DNA from 3 places in the Allobosea sp. GW821-FHT03A12 genome. Region 1 is predicted to be linked to each of the others. Evidence: predicted binding sites of a transcription regulator. Region 1 holds the regulator's gene; each other region holds the start of a gene.
What was found. The regulator PhoB, encoded in region 1, activates phosphate uptake and scavenging genes when phosphate is short. The targets are predictions, from matches to a motif close to TGTCATNNANCTGTCAT.
Positions count from the first base shown of each region.

Region 1 (4,735 bases):
CCAGCGCGAGGTCGAGGAGAAGGCGGTGCTGACCATCGCCCGCCGCCAGCCGCTGGCCAACGACCTGCGCGAGCTGATCTCGGCGATCCGCATCGCCGCCGACATCGAGCGCGTCGGCGACCTCGCCAAGAACATCGCCAAGCGCGCCGTCGCGATCTCCGGCCAGTTCTCGCCGCCGCATCGCGCCGTGGTCGGGCTGGAGCATATGAGCCGCCTGGTCCAGGCCCAACTCAAGGACGTGCTCGACGCCTATGCCGCCAGCAACGAGCAGAAGGCGATGGAGGTCTGGCGCCGCGACGACGAGATCGACGCGCTCTACACCTCGCTGTTCCGCGAGCTCCTGACCTATATGATGGAGGATCCGCGCAACATCACCTTCTGCACGCATCTCCTGTTCTGCGCGAAGAACGTCGAGCGCATCGGCGACCATACCACCAACATCGCCGAGACCATCCACTACCTCGTCACCGGCCAGTCCATCGACGAGACCCGGCCGAAGCTCGACACCACCAACATCCTCGTCGACCTGCCGGCGGCCAATGGCTGAACCGGCGGGCGGCGCGCTTTCCGTTCAGCCGGAATCGGCTGAACGATCAGAATTCGCGCAGTTGAAAAGTTGGAGCATGTTCTGATCGCAAAAGTGGTTTCCACTTTTGCGGAACAGGCTCCGAGCGAAAGCGAGACGTAATGCCTGCACGCATCCTGATCGTCGAGGACGAGGAGCCGCTCACCCTGCTGCTGCGCTACAATCTCGAGGCCGAGGGCTTTGAGGTCGACAGCGTGGCGCGTGGCGACGACGCCGAACTGCATCTGCGCGACCATACGCCCGATCTCGTCCTGCTCGACTGGATGCTGCCGGGCCTCTCCGGCATCGAGCTCTGCCGGCGTCTGCGCACCCGCCGCGACACCGAGCGCGTGCCGATCATCATGCTGACTGCCCGCGGCGAGGAGACCGAGCGCGTGCGCGGCCTCGCCACCGGCGCCGACGACTATGTCGTCAAGCCGTTCTCGCTGCCCGAGCTGATCGCCCGCATCCAGGCCCTGCTGCGTCGCGCCAAGCCCGGCCATGTCGCCGGCCTGCTCGCCGCCGGCGATCTCGAGCTCGACCGTACGACGCGGCGCGTCCGCCGTGCCGGCGCCGAACTGCATCTCGGCCCGACCGAGTTCCGTCTGCTCGAATTCCTGATGCAGGCGCCGGGCCGGGTCTATTCGCGGGCGCAGTTGCTCGATGCCGTCTGGGGCCGCGACGTCTATATCGACGAGCGCACCGTCGACGTCCATGTCGGGCGTCTGCGCAAGGCGATCACGCCCGCCAACGCCAAGGACCCGCTGCGCACCGTGCGCGGCGCCGGCTACGCCTTCGATGAGACGTTTGCGCGCGGCTGAGCGCTTCGATCAGCGCGGCGCGGCGATGATCACCGCCGCGCCGGCGAGGCAGAGAACGGCTCCCGCGAGATCATAGCGATCCGGCGCGACCTTCTCGACCAGCGCCATCCAGGCCAGCGACGCCATGATGTAGATGCCGCCATAGGCGGCGAAGGCGCGCCCGGCGGCGGGGCTGTCGACCAGGGTCAGCAGCCAGGCGAAGACCGCGAGAAAGACGAGTCCCGGCAGCAGCCACCAGACCGGCTTGTCGAGCTTCAGCCAGGCCCAGAAGGCGAAGCAGCCGGCGATTTCCGCCAGCGCCGCGGCGGCATAGATCGCCAGGGTCGTCATGGGCGCTCCCACTCATTCCAGCCATGAAAAAGCCGGCCACGAGGGCCGGCTTTTCAGCGTCCAAACATGCCGCCCACTCAGGCGCGAATGGCCTTGCGGTCGCGGCGGCGGTCGGCTGCCGGCTGGTAGGCGATGCGGGCGTGATAGGCGCAATAGGGCAGGCCGGTGGCGCTGCGGCCGCCGCAGAAGCGGAACTCCGGCGTGGTCGGGTCGCCCATTGGCCAGCGGCACATATATTCGCGCAGGTCCATGATCGTGACCCGCTCGGAGAACGGCACGACCACGTCCTCGGCCGGCGCCGGAGCGCGTTCGACCTGGGCTTCGGCTTCGATCTGTGGCGCGAACTGCGGGGCGAGCGCGGTGTTGCCGCGGGTCAGGCCTGCGTTGCCACTGCTCTGGTGGCCGGCCGGATGGCTCGGCGGACGGGCGGCCGGCTTGCGCGGACGCGGCGCGGCAGAGCCCGGGCTCTTGGCCCGGCCGGACAGGCCGAGGCGATGGACCTTCCCGATGACGGCGTTGCGCGTGACATTGCCAAGCTCGGCGGCGATCTGGCTCGCGCTCAGGCCGTCATTCCAGAGCTTCTTGAGCAGTTCGACGCGTTCGTCGGTCCAGGCTCCGGCTTCGGTCATGGGGTTGCACCTGTCTTCGTCATGCTCCGCCAGCAAGCCGGCGAGGCATAGGGAGAGATCATGGCGGAATCCGATACCGGCAGCGCCCGTCGCTAAACGGAAGCCGTTACGCCCGGAACTGACGATACAGGAGACGCCGCACGAGATGTCGTATCTGACGAAGAAGACCATACAAGATGGCCTGACTCGGCCACAAGAGTCGCCGAATCGTAATTCGGCTTTTCCCCAGCCAATCGCCGCAGATGGTCCGGCAGTGAGTCCAATCGGCAACGCTGCCGCGAGGTCAGCCGCAATTGACAGGGCCGGGCCGGTTTTGCATAGTCTCACGACGCAGCCGCCCTCAAGGGGCGGCGCTTATGTTTTTGAGCGATCGGGATTTTCCTTCGATGCGGCTTGACGCGCGACGAGACGGCGGGAACGGCCAGCGACGATAATGTCGCCGGCGGGTCGCATCGTGCCGGCATCATGCCGCCTTGCGTCCCACCCTGCCGTTCCCGGCCCGAGATTCCGCGCTACCCTCCTGTCTCGCCGCAAGGATTTCGCTCGATGAGCACCGCTTCCGCTTCTTCCGTTCTCCTGCCGACCTATGCCCGGGCCCCGATCGCGCTCGAGCGCGGCGAAGGCGCCTGGGCGATCACCGCCGATGGCACCCGCTATCTCGATTTCGGCGCCGGCATCGCCGTCAATTCGCTCGGCCACGCCCATCCGCATCTGGTCGAGGCGCTGACCCAGCAGGCTCAGCGCATCTGGCACACCTCGAACCTCTACACGATGCCCGACGGCGAGAAGCTCGCCCGCCGGCTCTGCGAGGCGACCTTCGCCGAGCGCGTCTTCTTCACCAATTCGGGCGCCGAGGCGAACGAGTGCGCGATCAAGATGGCGCGCAAGTACCACGCCGCGAAGGGCCATCCCGAGCGCTACCGGATCGTCACCTTCGAGGGCGCCTTCCATGGCCGCACGCTCGCGACCATCGCCGCCGGCGGCCAGCAGAAATACATCGACGGCTTCGGCCCGAAGGTCGACGGCTTCGATCAGGTGCCATTCGACGACGAGGCGGCGCTGAAGGCCGCGATCGGGCCTGAGACCGCCGCGCTGATGATCGAGCCGATCCAGGGCGAGGGCGGCCTGCGCTCGGTGCCGATGCGCTTCCTCAGGCGCCTGCGCGAGCTCTGCGACGAGCACGGCCTGATGCTGATCTTCGACGAGATCCAGACCGGCGTCGGCCGTACCGGCAAGTTCTTCGCCTATGAGCACTATGGCGTCGCGCCCGACATCATGTCGATCGCCAAGGGCATCGGCGGCGGCTTCCCGATGGGCGCCTGCCTCGCCACCGAGGAGGCCGCCTCCGGCATGACGCTCGGCACGCATGGCACCACCTTCGGCGGCAATCCGCTCGCCATGGCGGTCGGCAACGCCGTGCTCGATGTCATCCTGGCGCCTGGCTTCCTCGACCATGTCCAGAAGACGGCGCTGCGCCTGCGCCAGTCGCTGGCCCAGCTCAAGGACCAGCATCCGCAGGTGATCGAGGAGATCCGCGGCGAGGGGCTGATGCTCGGCCTCAAGCTCAAGACCCTGAATACCGATTTCGTCGCCCAGGCCCGGGCCGCCGGCCTGCTCGTGGTCGCGGCTGGCGACAATGTCGTGCGCCTGCTGCCGCCCTTGATCATCGGCGAGAGCGATGTGGCCGAGGCGGTGGCGCGGCTCGACAAGGCGGCAGGTGCGGTCGAGGCGGAGCTCGCCCGGCCGGCGGCGGAGTGAGCATGATGTCTGCGACGCGTCATTTTCTCGATCTCTCGGATTTCTCCGCCGGCGAGCTGAGGTCGATCCTCAAGGCCGGCGAGGAGATCAAGGCCCGCAGGCGCACGCCGGCGGCAGCCGGCGACCGCCTGCTCGAGGGCAAGGTCATCGCCATGATCTTCGAGCAGCCCTCGCTGCGGACCCGCGTCTCCTTCGATGTCGGCATCCGCGAGCTCGGCGGCTCGCCGATGATGGTGACGGGCCAGGAGATCGAGCTCGGCGAGCGCGAGACCATCGCCGACACCGCCCGCGTGCTGTCGCGCTATGTCGATGCGATCATGATCCGGATGCTCGACCATGATTCCGTGGTCGAGATGGCGAAATACGCCACCGTGCCGGTGATCAACGGCCTGACCAAGCGCCAGCACCCCTGCCAGGTCATGGCCGATGTCATGACCTTCGAGGAGCGCAAGGGCTCGATCAAGGGCAAGCGCATCGCCTGGACCGGCGACACCAACAATGTCCTGACCTCCTGGGTCCATGCCGCCGGCCGGCTCGATTTCGAGCTCGCCATCGCGACGCCCGAGGAGCTGGCGCCGCCGCCGGCCCTGCTCGACTGGGCCCGCAAGCAGGGCGCGAAGCTGCAGTTGACC
Region 1 is NZ_JBYSVZ010000006.1:424,285-429,019, reverse strand. Features, by position in the region: gene phoU (phosphate signaling complex protein PhoU) at 1-547, shown strand, start outside; gene phoB (phosphate regulon transcriptional regulator PhoB) at 688-1,386, shown strand; gene AC3WLC_RS24420 (YnfA family protein) at 1,396-1,716, opposite strand; gene AC3WLC_RS24415 (GcrA family cell cycle regulator) at 1,794-2,345, opposite strand; gene AC3WLC_RS24410 (aspartate aminotransferase family protein) at 2,892-4,103, shown strand; gene argF (ornithine carbamoyltransferase) at 4,106-4,735, shown strand, end outside.

Region 2 (4,735 bases), on a different contig from region 1:
TGGCGCTGACGCTGCAGGGCGCGCTGCTGATCCGGCATGCGCCGCATGCGGTCGCCGACGCCTTCGTCGCGACGCGGCTCGGCGGGCACTGGTCCGGCCATTTCGGCGACCTGCCGCTGGCGGTCGATGCGGTGACGCTGGCACGCAGGGCGGTGCCGGAGGGCTGACACAGGGACAAAGCGATCTTTTCTCGTTTGCGCCGGCGTGCGAAGGAACCAGCAGCCGGCGCCGCGCATTGTGTCGTGTCGGAGCAGTTCAGCCCGACATTTGCGGAACGATCGACGTGCACAGCGACGCCGGCCTCATTTCCCCCATCCTGACGCAGATGTTCGAGCAGGCGCCGACCTTCATGGCACTGCTGCGCGGGCCGGAACACCGCTTCGATCTTGCCAATCCCAGCTATCTCAGATTGATCGGCGATCGCGAGATCGTCGGCCGCACCCTGGCGGAGGCGCTGCCGGACGCCGTTGCGCAGGGTGTCGTGGACATCCTCGACGATGTCTATCGCACCGGCGTGCCCTACACCGCGAATGGCGCACGCTTTCTGATTCAAGCCGAGCTCGGCGGGCCGAGCGAGGAGCGTTTCCTCGATTTCGTCTACCAGCCGCTGCGGGACGCCGACGGCAAGGTCAATGCCATCTTCGTCGAGGGCGCGGACGTCACCGAGCGGACCTTGTCGGAGCGGGCGAGGCGCGACAGCGAAGCGCTGTACAAGGGCCTGTTCGACGCGATCGATGAAGGTTTTTGCATCATCGAGTTCTTCGACGGGCCGCATGGTCCCGACAGCGACTACATCCACATCCAGGCCAATGCCGCCTACGAACGCCATGCGGGCATTCCGAACGTGGTCGGCCAGAAACTGCGCGAAATGGTGCCGGACGAGGCGGACGCCTGGGTGGCGCGCTATGGCGCCGTGCTGCGTACCGGCGAAGCGATCCGCTTCCAGCAGGAGCTGGTCGCGACTGCCCGCTATCTCGAACTCGCTGCGGTCCGCATCGAGCCGCCGAGCCGCAAGCAGGTCGCCGTCATCTTCCAGGACATCACCGCCCGCCGCCGCGCCGAGATTGCGTTGGCCGAACTCAACGCGACGCTCGAGCAGCAGGTCGAGCAGCGCTCGGCGGAGCTGCTGGCGGCCGAAGAGAGCTTGCGCCAGAGCCAGAAGATGGAGGCTGTCGGCCAGCTCACCGGGGGCATCGCCCACGACTTCAACAACATCCTCGCCGGCATTGGCGGTAGCCTCGAAATGGCCCAGGCGCGGATCGCGCAGGGCCGGATCGCCGATGTCGAGCGTTTCCTGACGGGCGCGAAGAGCGCGGTGCGGCGCGCCGCCAGCCTGACCGAGCGATTGCTCGCCTTCTCGCGGCGCCAGACACTCGATCCCAAACCGGTCAATGTGAACGGGCTGGTCAACGGCATGCTCGACCTGATCGCACGTAGCGTCGGCCCGACGATCGCGATCGAGGCCGTCGGCGCAGCCGGCCTATGGACGGTCCATGCCGATGCCGGGCAACTCGAGAACGCGCTGCTCAATCTCTGCATCAATTCGCGCGATGCCATGCCCGATGGCGGGAGGCTGACGATCGAGACGTCCAATCGCTGGATGGATGAGCGGGCGGCCCGGGCGCGCGACCTCAAGCCGGGGCAATATGTTTCACTCTGCGTCTCCGACACCGGCACCGGCATGACGTCGGACGTGGTCGAGCGCGCCTTCGACCCGTTCTTCACGACCAAGCCGATCGGGCAAGGTACCGGGCTCGGCCTGTCGATGGTCTATGGCTTCGCCGGGCAGTCCGGCGGTGCTGCACGGATTTATTCGGAGCCTGGCAAGGGCACGATGATCTGCATCTATCTGCCCCGCTACATGGGCGAAGTCGTCGAGCTCGGCGAGGCTGCCACGGACTCCATCAAGCCCGCGCCAGCGGCCGGCGGAGAGACGGTTCTCGTCGTCGATGACGAGCCATTGGTGCGGATGCTCGTTGTCGAGCAGCTCGAAGAGCTGGGCTACACCGTGATCGAGGTGGATGACGGCCCCTCGGCGATGAAGGTCATCGAGACGCAACAGCCGATCGACCTGCTCGTCACCGATGTCGGGCTGCCCCACGGCATGAACGGGCGCCAGCTTGCCGACGCGGCGCGTGTGCGCCGGCCGGGTCTCGAAGTGCTGTTCGTCACCGGCTATGCCGAGAATGCCGTGCTCAACCACGGCCATCTCGAACCGGGCATGCATATCATGACCAAGCCGTTCGAGATGGAGGCATTCGCGCGGCGCGTGCGCGGGCTGATCGACGGCCTCAGGCCGGGGAAGGCCTGAGGCGCCTTTCGGCGTTAGTGGTCAGGATTCCGGCGCGAAATCCATCGCCACGCCGTTGATGCAGTAGCGCAGGCCGGTCGGCGGCGGGCCGTCGGGGAAGACATGGCCGAGATGGCCGCCGCAATTGGCGCAATGCACCTCGACCCGGTGCATGCCGTAGCTGTAGTCCTCGCTCTCCTCGACCGCGCCTTCCAGCGGCTGGTCGAAGCTCGGCCAGCCGGTGCCGCTCTCGAACTTCTTGTGCGACCGGAACAGGGGCTGGCCGCAGCCGGCGCAGGAAAAGGTGCCGGCGCGCTTCTCGAAGTTCAGCGCGCAGGAGCCGGCCCGCTCGGTGCCATGGCCGCGCAGCACCTGGTACTGCTCCGGCGTCAGCTTCTGGCGCCACTCCGCATCGGTGAGCTGGAAGGGGAATTCGCGCTCTGCCGGCTTCCCCGTTTTGGCGAACATGTCCATCAGGCCCATGCAAGGCTCCTTTCCACCAGCTCGTGTTCGATTGTCGCGCGAGATATGGGGATTTGTCTTCCTGATTTCAGCCCCGCGCAACGTGTCCTGTTTCACATCCGCGTTCGGCGGCGACCGATCGCTTCTGTTGACGCCGGCCGCGTCACCCAACCGTCACGCGACTCCTCTAGTCGGCTCGCCATCGCAACGGGCGCGAACGAGGGCCTCGTGACGCAGACGATCCGCGCGGTGAAGCGCACGACGAACCTCGGGCTGACCACCGCCGTCCATCGCAGCAAGCCGCTCTCGCGTGCCGGCATGCTGGAGCGGATGTTCACGCTCGCCTTCTCCGGACTGGTCTATCCGCAGATCTGGGAGGACCCGGTCGTCGACATGGAGGCGCTGGCGCTGCAGCCCAGCGACCACCTCGTCGCGATCGCCTCGGGCTCCTGCAACATCCTGTCCTATCTCACTGCCGACCCCACGAAGATCAGCGCGATCGACCTCAACGGCGCCCATATCGCGCTCGGTCACCTCAAGCTCGCGGCGCTGGCCGAGATCGACGATCACGCGATCTTCCGCCGCTTCTTCGGGCAGGCGCAGTCCAAGGCCAATGTCGAGACCTACGACCGCCTGATCGCGCCGCGGCTGGATGCTGTCAGCCGCGCCTATTGGGAAGGGCGCAACCTCGCCGGCCGGCGCCGGATCGAGCTCTTCGCCCGCAACTTTTACCGCTACGGCCTGCTCGGCCGCTTCATCGGTACGGGCCACTTCCTCGCCCGGCGGCTCGGCTTCGATCCGCGCGTCATGCTGCAGGCCAAGACCATGGAGGAGCAACGGGCGCTGTTCGACCGGCACCTTGCTCCGGTCTTCGACAAAAAGCTGGTGCGCTGGCTGGTGCGCCAGCCGGCCTCGCTCTATGGGCTCGGCATCCCGCCGGCGCAGTACAAGGCGTTGGCCGCCGACGGCGATGCCGGCATCCGCGCCGTGCTGCGCCATCGGCTGGAGCGACTGGCCTGCGGTTTCGACCTGAAGACCAACTACTTCGCCTGGCAGGCCTTCGGCCGCGGCTACGGGCCGGAGCCGGACGCTGCAGTGCCGCCCTATCTGGAGCAGCGCAATTTCGAGACGGTGAGGGAGCGCGCCGGGCGCGTCTCCTATCATCAGAGCGCGATCACGGCATTCCTTGAGAAGCAGCCCGCCGAGAGCTGCAACGGCTTCGTGCTGCTTGATGCGCAGGACTGGATGAACGATGCCGATCTGACAGCCTTGTGGACGCAGATCACGCGCAGCGCCGCGCCCGGCGCCCGCGTCATTTTCCGCACCGCTGCCGATGAGCGTTTGCTGCCCGGCCGGGTGCCGGAGGCGATCCTGTCGCAATGGCACTATCAGGAGGAGCGCAGCCGCGAGCTCGGCGCCTGCGACCGTTCCTCGATCTACGGCGCCTTCCATCTCTATGTCCGTGGAGCGGCCGCGTGAGCGCGGTCGAGGGCAGGGGGGATGCCGCCGGCCTGATGGACCGGATGTACCGTTTTCAGCGGCACATCTACGACGCGACCCGCAAGTTCTACCTGCTCGGCCGCGACGGTCTGATCGCCGGCTTGAAGCCGCCGCCGGGCGGCGCGGTGTTGGAGATCGGCTGCGGCACCGGGCGTAACCTGATCAAGATCGCGCAACGCTATCCGCATGCGCGCTGCTACGGGCTCGACGTCTCGGAGGAGATGCTGCGCACCGCCCGCGAGCAGGTGGCGAAGGCGGGGCTGTCCGAACGCATCACCTTGGCGCAGGCCGATGCGACCAGTTTCGACCCGGAGGCGCTGTTCGGCCGGGCCGGTTTCGAGCGCGTGGTGATCTCCTACGCGCTCTCGATGATCCCGCCCTGGCGCGAGGCGCTGGCGCAGGCGATGCAGGTGGTCGCGCCAGGAGGTGCACTGCATATCGTCGACTTCGGCGACCAGGCGCATCTGCCCGGCCCGTTCAGGG
Region 2 is NZ_JBYSVZ010000007.1:84,621-89,355, reverse strand. Features, by position in the region: gene AC3WLC_RS25635 (acyl-CoA dehydrogenase family protein) at 1-167, shown strand, start outside; gene AC3WLC_RS25630 (PAS domain-containing protein) at 284-2,311, shown strand; gene msrB (peptide-methionine (R)-S-oxide reductase MsrB) at 2,333-2,764, opposite strand; gene AC3WLC_RS25620 (BtaA family protein) at 2,981-4,231, shown strand; gene AC3WLC_RS25615 (class I SAM-dependent methyltransferase) at 4,228-4,735, shown strand, end outside.
Region 2: AC3WLC_RS25620 (BtaA family protein) is a predicted target of PhoB. The motif match lies at 2,914-2,930, and genes of this name have one in related genera.

Region 3 (4,735 bases), on a different contig from region 1:
GCCGACAACAAGCTGCTCGGCCAGTTCGACCTGATGGGCATTCCGCCGGCTCCGCGCGGCATGCCGCAGATCGAGGTGACCTTCGACATCGACGCCAACGGCATCGTTTCGGTGACGGCGAAGGACAAGGCCACCAACAAGGAACAGCAGATCCGCATCCAGGCGTCTGGCGGCCTCTCCGAGGCCGAGATCCAGAAGATGGTCAAGGATGCCGAGGCGAACGCCGCCGACGACAAGAAGCGTCGTGAGCTGGTCGAGGCCAAGAACCAGGGCGAGAGCCTCGTGCACTCGACCGAGAAGTCGCTGAAGGATTATGGTGACAAGGTTTCGGCCGCCGACAAGGGTGCGATCGAGACCGCACTCGAAGGCCTCAAGACCGCGCTCACCGGCGAGGATGTCGAGGGCATTCAGGCTCGCACCAACGAGCTGATGCAGGCGTCGATGAAGCTCGGCGAGGCGATGTATGCCGCCAGCCAGGCTGAAGGCGCTGCCGCCGAGGGCGCCGCTGCCGAGGAGCCGAAGAAGGACGACGTCATCGACGCCGATTTCAAGGACGTCAGCGACGACAAGGGCGACAAGAAGAAGAGCGCGTGAGGCGCGCTCGTCATCGACCGTGACGAGGATGGCCGGGCTTGACCCGGCCATTCCTTTAAGGCGATGGCGTCGCAGGACATGACTCGCCGGTCTGCGCGATTGGGGCAGGGCGGCGCAGGGACAGCTGGTTGAATGTCGAAGCGCGACTATTACGAGATCCTCGGGGTCTCCCGGACCGTGACGGAGGTCGAGCTCAAGGGCTCCTTCCGCAAGCTCGCCATGCAGCATCACCCGGACAAGAACCCGGGCGACAAGCAGGCCGAGATCAAGTTCAAGGAGATCAACGAGGCCTATCAGATCCTCTCCGACGGCCAGAAGCGCGCGGCCTATGACCGGTATGGTCACCAGGCCTTCGACAATGGCGGCGGGGGCGGTGGTCCGGCCGACATGTCGGACTTCATGTCCGACATCTTCGAATCCTTCTTCGGCGAGGGCCGCGGCCGTGGCGGCTCGCGCGGTGCCAATGGCCGCGAGCGCGGCGCCGACCTGCGCTACAATCTCGAGATCGGCCTCGAAGAGGCCTATTCCGGCAAGAACGAGACCATCCGCGTCCCGACCTCGGTGACCTGCGAGGTCTGCTCCGGCACCGGCGCAAAGGCCGGCTCGAAGTCGCGCCAGTGCCCGACCTGCGGTGGCCATGGCCGCGTCCGCGCCAGCCAGGGCTTCTTCTCGGTCGAACGGACATGCCCGACCTGCAATGGCCGCGGCGAGATCATCGACGATCCCTGCACCGGCTGTCAGGGCGCCGGCCGCGTCACCCGCGAGCGCACGCTCTCGGTCAACATCCCGGCCGGCGTCGAGGATGGCACCCGCATCCGCCTCGCCGGCGAGGGCGAGGCCGGGCTGCGCGGCGGCCCGGCGGGCGATCTCTACATCTTCCTCTCGATCAAGCCGCACGCCATCTTCCAGCGCGACGGGGCCGACCTGTTCTGCCGCGTGCCGATCGGCCTGACCTCGGCCGCGCTCGGCGGCGAGATCGAGGTGCCGACCCTCAACGGCGACAAGGCGCGGGTGAAAGTCCCCGAGGGCACCCAGACCGGCAAGCAGTTCCGGCTGAAGGGCAAGGGCATGAGCGTGCTGCGCTCGCGCGAGATGGGCGATCTATACATCCAGGTACTGGTCGAGACGCCGCAGAAGCTGACCGCCCGCCAGCGCGAATTGCTGATGGAGTTCGAGCGCGAGAGCTCGGGAGCAACCCACCCCGAGACCGCCGGCTTCTTCGGCCGGGTCAAGGATTTCCTTGGCGGCCTCGGCGGCTCCGCCTGAGACGAAAAAGACGGGCGCCTCGCGGCGCCCGTCTTGCTTTGATCGGAGTCGGCCTGATGCTCAGGCCTTGTCGATCACTTTCTTGACCGCGTCCTTGGTCTTGCCGATCGCCTGCTGGGCCTCGCCCTTGCGCTCCTGCATGATACCTTCGGCTTCGAGGCCGGGCTTGTTCAGCGCCTTGCCGGCGGCCTGCTTGACGTTGCCAGCCGCTTCGTTGGCCATGCCCTTGATCTTGTCGGCGGTGCTGCCCATGGACGTTTTCCTTTTCGAATGACGCGAAATCGGTGCGGTAGCGCCGGTTCGGTGGAAGAACGTTGCCGCCAACTTTTGGTTCCGCCTCTCAGGCGGATGCATTGGCCTCCGCAATCGCACGCAGCGCCTGGCCTGTCGCTTCGTCGGCCGGAAAGAAGGTCTCCAGCGCCAGCTCGGACAGGGTGACGTCGACTGGCGTGCCGAACACGGTCGTGGTCGAGATCAGTGACAGCACGGTCTCGCCGAGCCGCAGGTGCAGCGGCAGCACGATCGGCGGCTCCGCCTCCTCCTGCGCCTTGCCCTTGGCGATCGGCGCAGCCGGGACGGGATAGCTCAGCAATTCGGTCAGGAGCTCGGCGAGCAGAGGGTCGGCCGTGGCGCGAATCTGTTGGCGCAGCCGCGCGATCAGATGGCCGCGCCACTCTGTGAGGTTGATGATCGCCGGCGCGAGCCCGCGCGGATGCAGGCTGAGCCGGAGCACATTGACGGGCGGGCGCAGCAGGTCGGCATCCTCGACGACCGCGAGCATCGGCGCGATCATCTTGTTCGCCGCGAGCAGGGTCCAGTGCCGGTCGACCGCCACGGCCGGGTAGGGCTCGTGCCCCTTGAGCAGCAGGTCGATGGCGCTGCGGGCCGCCTGCAGGCTCGGATCCTCCAGCGAACGTTCGAGATAGACCGGTGCATAGCCGGCCGAGAGCAGGAGCGCGTTGCGCTCGCGCAGCGGCACGCCGAGATGCTCGGCGAGCAGCAGGACCATGTCCCGGCTCGGTATCGAGCGGCCGCTCTCGACGAAGCTCAGATGCTTCTGCGAGATCTCGGCTTCGAGCGCGAGGTCGAGCTGGCTGAGACGGCGCAGCTGGCGCCAGTCGCGAATGAGATGCCCGATCGCGGGCTGCGAGTGCTTGTTCATGCCGGGCAAGCTAGCCGTAGCCGCGCCGCCATCCAATTACCTCGGGCTTAATCGACCGGCCGCCGGGCTTTCGTCAGCATGGCCTCCATCAGCAACCGCCCCGGCTGAGACGGGGCTGAACCGGAGAACAGCCATGGCCTTCATCCAGTCCTCACGTTTCCTGCGCAACGCCCTCGCTCTCGACGCCGCCGCCTGCGCCGGAACCGGCTTGCTGCTCAGCCTCGGGGCCGGCGCTCTCTCCGGCCTGCTCGGCTTCCCGGCGGAGTTCTTGCGCGGCGCCGGTCTCGTGCTCCTGCCTTGCGCCACCTTGCTTGCATTCTTCGCCAGCCGGGAGCGCTTGCCGCGGCTCGCCGTCTATGCGGTGATCGGCGTCAACATCCTCTGGATCGCCGACAGCGTGTTGATCCTGGTCGCCGGCTGGTTCGCGCCGACCACGCTCGGCATCGCCTTCGTCCTGGCCCAGGCCGCCGCAGTGGCCGTCGTTACCGAGCTCGAGGTGATCGGCCTGAAGAAGTCGGTCTCCGATGTTGCGGGAACCGAAGCCGCGCTGCGCTGATCAATCTCTTTCCTAGATCACGCCGCTGCGGTTCTCCCGCGGCGGCGTTTGCTTTGCGACGGCTTGTCACGCAACTGTCGCAAGCGCTCACTAGCCGGAAGGCCTGCCTCCTCACCCTGCGCAACAGGACCGTCCCATGCGCCAACCCCTCGTCCTTGCGGCTCTCGCGACGCTCCTTGCTGGCGGCACCGCCTTGGCCGAGCCGACCTTCAACCGCATCGCCACCTTCCAGGTACCGCTGAACCTGCCTGCCGACCGCGACGCGAAGAAGAAGACCGTCGCCGAGATCATTTCGGCCAACGAGGCCGGGACCCTGCTCGCCTATACCGATGCCGAGCAGAAGGCGATCGGCCTGATCGACATCACCACCGCCAATGCGCCCAAGCCCGCAGGCTTCATCCCGGTCGGCGGCGAGCCGACTTCGGTCGTGATCCTGGGCGAGCGCGCCTTCGCCGTCGTCGTCAGCTCCGGCGACAATTTCAAGGAGCCGGCCGGTCATCTCGCCACCGTCGACCTGAAGACGAAGCAGGTCGCTGCAAGATGCGAGCTCGGCGGCCAGCCCGACTCGATCGCGCTCAGCAAAGACAAGGGCAAGCTCGCCATCGTTATCGAGAACGAGCGCGACGAGAAGCTCAACAAGGGCGACCTGCCGCAGCTCCCCGCCGGCAATCTCACGCTGGTCGGCATCAAGGATGGTGAGGCCGATTGCGCCTCCAGGCAGGTCGTCGATCTGACCGGCATCGCCGCGGTCGAGCCGACCGATCCCGAGCCGGAATTCGTCGACGTCAACCTCGACGGCCTCGCCGTGGTGACGCTGCAGGAGAACAATCACCTCGCCATCGTCGACACCAAGACCGGCAAGCTCGTCACGCATTTCCCGGCCGGCACGGTCGACCTCACGAACATCGACAAGACCCGCGACGGAGAGATCAAGCCGGTCGAGGAGTTGAAGGGCGTGCGGCGCGAGCCTGATGCCGTGCGCTGGCTCGACAATGACCGCTTCGTCACCGCCAATGAGGGCGATTGGAAGGGCGGCTCGCGCGGCTTCACCATCTTCCGCAAGGACGGCACGGTCGAGTTCGATGCCGGCAACATGGTCGATCACCTCGCCATCCGCCTCGGCCACTATCCGGAGCGCCGTTCGGCCGCCAAGGGCA
Region 3 is NZ_JBYSVZ010000003.1:560,268-565,002, forward strand. Features, by position in the region: gene dnaK (molecular chaperone DnaK) at 1-594, shown strand, start outside; gene dnaJ (molecular chaperone DnaJ) at 727-1,860, shown strand; gene AC3WLC_RS10250 (CsbD family protein) at 1,921-2,112, opposite strand; gene AC3WLC_RS10255 (helix-turn-helix domain-containing protein) at 2,201-3,022, opposite strand; gene AC3WLC_RS10260 (hypothetical protein) at 3,156-3,578, shown strand; gene AC3WLC_RS10265 (esterase-like activity of phytase family protein) at 3,715-4,735, shown strand, end outside.
Region 3: AC3WLC_RS10265 (esterase-like activity of phytase family protein) is a predicted target of PhoB. The motif match lies at 3,643-3,659, and genes of this name have one in related genera.